Linked DNA regions of Blastopirellula marina. The protein of the gene in region 1 binds, or shares a complex with, the protein of each later gene. Links are inferred from orthologs where the notes say so. Each region holds a gene or a part of one and is shown in the gene's direction. Other genes may lie near its edges.

Region 1 (2,844 bases):
AAGTAAAACTGCCCCTCCGGTGAATTCCGCGCGCTCCTGCAAGGTCGGTTATCCGCTTCATCGGGGAAGCCGGACTTTCCTGTTGACATGGTTCCGAGACGCAACTCGGAGGCGGCTTAGCCGATTCGAGCTTCGATTTGCTCGACTTCCGATTTGCCCAGAATCTTGTCGATATCCAGCAAGATCAAAAGACGCTTGTCGAGTTTCACCAAACCGGTGAGATACTCACGCCCGAGACCAGCCACGGTCGGAGGTGGCGAGGAAATCTGATCCTTGGAGATACGCAGGACCTCGCTGACGGCGTCGACAATAATGCCGACCGTCTTGCCACCGACATTCATGACCATAATGCGGGTCTCGTCAGTGGACTCTTGTTCTTGAAGACCAAACCGCAAACGCAAATCCACGATCGGAATGACCGTGTTGCGAAGATTGATCAGGCCTTTGATATAGATAGGGGTCTGAGGCACGCGGGTGATCTCACCCATCAGGATGATTTCCTGAACGCGGGTGATTTCGATTCCGTATTCCTCTTTGGCCAATTGAAAACTGACCAGTTGCATGGAATTGAGCCCTTCTCGACGCTGCGATTCGTGGCTCGAACGCTCTTCCGTCTTTAAATCTTCAGTAGTTACGGACAAAACTCTGTCTCCCGATCAGTGCTGGAACGAATTATCGATCCGCTGCCCCGAGATCCTCGGGCGGGACGGCCATGTCCGCGATTTGTTTTCCTTTACCATCGGATAAACGCTCTGTGCCAGGTGCATCCAGCCCACGCATGCCTGCGGCGTTCACGTATAAAGGTCGGTCAATAAAAACGAAAAAGTTTCGTCCGACTGCACATTTTCACTCATTGTTTGAGACCGCCCCTCTGACCTAGGCGAAACAAACGGAACAACCCCACCTCATTTGGGGAATCCCTAGAGACACGCACCAACCCGCTGAAGTTGCCGACACGTTCTCAGGCGACTAATAACACTCAAATCAGCAATGTCCGCTGGATTGCGGCTGGGCGCGAAAAGGGGAATTTTCTCACTTGCAATTTGACGGTCAGAGAGCGCGACCTATCGTTCGGTAGAAATTTTTAATTTCCCACAAGACCATTCTCCACCGGCCGACTCAGGCCGAGCGGGCAGGCTAAACACAGGAGCATTACAAAAATGTCCACACGCGTACTCGTTGCCGACGACTCCAGCACTATGCGAAAGATCATTCTCCGTTCCCTTCAAGCAGTCGGTGTTCCAAACGCAGTTGAAGCCGCCGATGGAGAAGAAGCTGTTAAGCTCTTCAAGCCAGGCGAGTTCGACCTCGTTCTGACCGACTGGAACATGCCCGGCAAGAGCGGCCTGGAAGTGATTCAAGAGATTCGCAAGGTTGACGCCAACGTGAAGATCATGATGGTCACCACCGAAGCGGAAAAGTCGCGTGTCATGGAAGCCATCCAGGCCGGTGTTTCCGACTACCTGGTCAAGCCATTCACCGCCGATACGCTTCGCGAAAAGCTGGAAAAGCACGGCTGCTAAGTTCCGCGACTTGCAGAACGATATTCAAATCGAATGAGACGACAAAGCCCAAGACGGGCGATGTCGTCTTTTTTTTGCGCCAGAATCGAAGCGACCTCCGTTAGGGCTTCTTCGAGATGACGATCTTCTTCTCTTGAATCTCGTAAGTAAGATCGGTCCCTTCAAATACCGCATCCAGCAAGCCCTGCATGTTGGCAGTCTTCACACTGAAGGAGATTCGCTGCGTCAATGCTTGCTCCATGTCGTCGGGCACCTCAAACTCCATGCCCAGTTGCTGCTCGAGCGCGTTGAGAACCGGTCCCAGCGGAAGCTGCTCGACGTTGAGCGTATAGCGTTTCTCGCCTGGCGTGACTACGGTATTGCGCGCCGTTCCTCCGCGCAACAACTTAGCCACTTGGTCTTGAACTTGCTGCGGCCCAGTCACTGCCAGTTTCCGCTTACCGTCTGACTGGACCTTGGCCTCGGGAAACAGCTGAGTGATCTTTTCGATTGCTTCATCGTGGTTGCCAGCATAAGGATAGACACGCGTCAGCGAGAGTTCATCCGGAATGGGAATCAACTGAAGCTCGACACCGTCGTCGGTCTTGTTAAACCGGTACGACGCATGGTAGCCAGCCAGGACCAGGGAAAGGTATTCGGTCGTTTTCATCGGGGGAAAATCGACCGCCGGCCATAGGTCGTGCTTGATGACGACATCCAGATTATTCCATCGCATGGCATGACTAGCGGCAACGTCGTTCAGAATCTCTTCAGGGGTCGAAAGCTTCGGCCAACCATACTTCTTCCGGTCGAGCAGTTTGACCGCTTCCGGGTATCCACTTGATTTCGCGAACTGTGCTTGAAGTTCGGCCACCGTTGGTAAGCGCCTGGCTGTCTCTTGCGGGCCAAGATAGATGACGTCGCCAACGCGAGCCATGCCAATCCCAAGCTGAGCAGCGATTCGCTGCAGCCCGAGTTCGAGCCGCTCGTCGGAAAACTTCATCTTGATGGGCTGATCAGGATCGACGCGCCGATCCAGGAATATGGCAACCCGCTGCGTTTGCGCCAGTCGCATCAGTCCATCACGAAGAGGGACATCTTCCCAAGTTAAATCGAACGTCGATTGAAGCTGTTTCTCGAGATCTGCTTCGGTTCGCCAGTCGATAGCCTCTTGCGCTTGAGCCAGGCTTCCTAATAGCAAAAACTGGACTGTCAATACTCCCATGAGAAGCTGGGTAAGATTGCGCACTAACGATCGCATGGATTATTTGCTCCGGGGTTACCGCGTGATTACACTCGGACATTGTTCAATGGATTGACCATAATGGATTTTCGATCTCAG
Region 2 (2,961 bases), on another replicon or contig:
TTCTTCATTTACGAATCACGGCCGAATGTGACCGCCGATGCGGCTGCCATTTGTGTGAAGAGCGGCAACGCGGTGATCCTGCGTGGTGGCAAGGAAGCGATGCATTCGTCGCAGGCCATCGTCAGCATCCTGCAAGATCAAGCCGTGGAGTTTGGCATTCCTGCCGATGCGCTGCAATTAGTCTCCACCACCGATCGCGCAGCTGTTGGCCATTTCCTGAAACTCAACCAATACATCGATGTCGCGATTCCTCGCGGCGGCGAAGGTCTCATCCGCCGCGTCAGTGAAGAAGCGACCATGCCGGTCATCAAGCACTTTGCCGGTAATTGCCACGTTTACGTCGATCGAGCGGCCGATTTGGAGATGGCCGTGAAGATTACCTTCAACAGCAAGTGTCATCGCTATGGGGTCTGCAACGCAGCTGAATCCCTGGTAGTACATAATGACGTCGCCGAACAGTTCCTGCCGATGATCGCGGAAGCGTTCGCGAAGGAAGGGGTTGAGATGCGGGGGGACGCTAAGACTTGCTCCATCGTCTCGACAGCCAAACAGGCAACCGAAGAAGATTTTGGCGCGGAATTCCTGGGGCCGATCATTTCAGTGAAGGTCGTCGACAACATCGACGAGGCGATCGCCCACATCAACAAATACAGCTCGAAGCACACCGAATCGATCGTGACCGAGAACCTGGCCGCCAGCCGCAAGTTCTCGGCTCAGATCGATAGTTCAGCCGTGATGGTCAATGCGAGCACCCGTTTCAACGACGGTGGCGAGTTCGGCCTGGGTGCGGAAATCGGGATCAGCACCGACAAGTTCCACGCACGCGGCCCTTGCGGCATCGAGGCTCTCACGAGCTACAAATACATCGTCATGGGAGAAGGTCACGTTCGGAAATAGTTTCCGACGATGACAGGTTTCGTGAATCAAGGGAGTGATTCATGTCAGACAACGTACTGAGTCAGGCAGAAGTCGAGAGCCTTCTCAACGCGATGGAAACCAGCGCGGAACCGGCCAAGAGTCCGGTCGCACCGGTAGCCGATACCGGGTCGCCGTCGCGCGGCTTACGAGGGCGAGAGAAGGTGACCCCGTACGACTTCAAACGGCCCGAGCGAGTCGGCAAAGACCAAATGCGGGCCCTGCAGTCGATGCACGAAGGGTTCAGCCGAAACTTCGGCGCTGCCCTTTCGGCCCTCTTGCGATCGATCGTCGAGGTCAAGCTGACCAGCGTCGATCAGCTGACCTATAGCGAGTTCGTCTTCAGCCTGGAAAACCCCAGTTGCTTCAACCTCTTGGTTGCCGAGCCACTGGAAGGAAACCTGATTCTCGACATCAACCCGTCCATCCTGTATCCGATCATCGATCGTCTGCTGGGGGGCGGCAAAGAAAGTACGCCTGCGTCGCGGCGACCGCTGACCGAAATTGAACTCACACTCGTTTCGCGGATCTCGGATCTCTTCCTGATCGAGCTGAAGGATGCCTGGGAGAATGTTCTTCCGCTGAACCTGCGCGTCGTCCGTGTCGAAAGCAATCCTCAACTGGTTCAGATCGTACCGCCGAATGAAGTCGTGGTGCTGGTCAGCTTCGAGCTGGCCATTGGCGACGTGCGCGGGATGATCAACCTGTGTATCCCGTTCAACTCCATCGAACGAATCAGCAATAAGCTGACCGCCAATACCTGGTTTGCTTACGGTAGCAGCGAAGCAACCCCCGAATCGAAGGCCGCGTTGGGTGTACACCTCGATAAGGCCCAAGTCGGTCTCGATGTGATCCTGGCGGAAACCAATATCACGATGGAAGAGCTACTCGATCTGCGGGTCGGGGACGTGATCACCACTGAAAAAGACTCGCGTACGCCGCTACAGGTCAACGTGAACGGCACCCCAACGTTTCAAGCATTTGCCGGGGCGTTCAAGGGGCGTAAAGCAATTCAGATCGAACGTAGCTACGAACGGAAGAAGCCTGGTGCCTAAAATTATAGGCTCACACGCAGGATCAGGCTCAGAATCTCGATGGCGATTGCCCCTTTCGATCCTGGCTCGAAGTGCTTTTCTTTCGATAGGTTGACGAAGTGGCGAGCACAATCTTGCCGCAATGCTTCCAACTGACGATCAGGCTGAGCACACCAGGTGGCATTGAGACGCTCCAATGCGGTGACGTCTCCTTCTAAGGCCCGTTCGACCAGTACGAACAACTCGCCCCGATCGGTGTTCTCTTCCGGAATAACCAGTGGTGCCGCGGCGACCGGTGTCGGTTCCATCTCACGGTTCCGTTTCTTAGCAGACATCTCCACCCGCAGTCGATTGCCGACCGCGGAAAGGTCTTCCAATCGCGTTGTCAGAGGTACCTCGCCGATCATGCGAGCTGCTTCGTCCGGCTCGCGCTGGCATAACGCTACCTGAACCCATGTTGCCCACGGATGACGTGATGCTTCCGGCGTGCGAGCCGGTGAATCAAACTGGAATACGCTGCAACCTTCCTGACGTGCGGCCTTCTTTTGCTCTTCGAGATCGTTCGCCAGGCCAATCAGTTTGAAGTTGCGACGCGGTGAGTAACGCAGCCGAGTCGAGAACGAAAAGGAGGGGCGAATCGAAACGGGCAAGAGATTGAAGAAGACCGTCAGAAAACGATCGTTATAACCTCCAGTGAACATCAATTTCTTCGACGTCATCGCGTGGTGTGTCCAAGCGACGAGCGATTGCTGCTGAACCGGAGAATCGAAGAAGCGAATCAGTCCGGCATCGACAGGCCCTCCTGACGGCAGCATCCGCAGCGAGGGCAAGTCTGTAGGCAACTTGGCCCCTGGTCGAAGATCGTGAATCGCGAGTGCCGCCGACAACACCCGAAACGGATCGTTGTGAAACCTACGAAACGAATCGGCGTCGAGCACGAAACAGTGCGTGTAAACCTGGCGTCCACCCCGGCCACTGTACTCGGCTGAACCGAGTACCGTTCGCGACACAC

The links.
Region 2: the proteins of C5Y96_RS21030 (region 1) and fliM are in contact, whole or in part, in a crystal structure (PDB 1F4V), measured with the Escherichia coli proteins. The link is inferred for Blastopirellula marina from one-to-one orthologs.

The regions. Positions count from the first base shown.
Region 1 is NZ_PUIA01000069.1:124,716-127,559, forward strand. Bases 7-2,841 are described here. They hold C5Y96_RS21030 (response regulator), read left to right. Parts: upstream 7-1,160; coding sequence 1,161-1,523; downstream 1,524-2,841. Other genes in these bases: C5Y96_RS21025 (chemotaxis protein CheW), read right to left, coding at 117-641; C5Y96_RS21035 (STN domain-containing protein), read right to left, coding at 1,624-2,763. UniProt on the Escherichia coli protein: Involved in the transmission of sensory signals from the chemoreceptors to the flagellar motors.
Region 2 is NZ_PUIA01000014.1:94,878-97,838, reverse strand. Bases 3-2,954 are described here. They hold fliM (flagellar motor switch protein FliM), read left to right. Parts: upstream 3-938; coding sequence 939-1,970; downstream 1,971-2,954. Other genes in these bases: C5Y96_RS01745 (hypothetical protein), read right to left, coding at 1,973-2,954; C5Y96_RS01755 (glutamate-5-semialdehyde dehydrogenase), read left to right, coding at 3-897. Also shown: more of C5Y96_RS01755, read left to right, coding at 1-2; more of C5Y96_RS01745, read right to left, coding at 2,955-2,961. UniProt on the Escherichia coli protein: FliM is one of three proteins (FliG, FliN, FliM) that forms the rotor-mounted switch complex (C ring), located at the base of the basal body.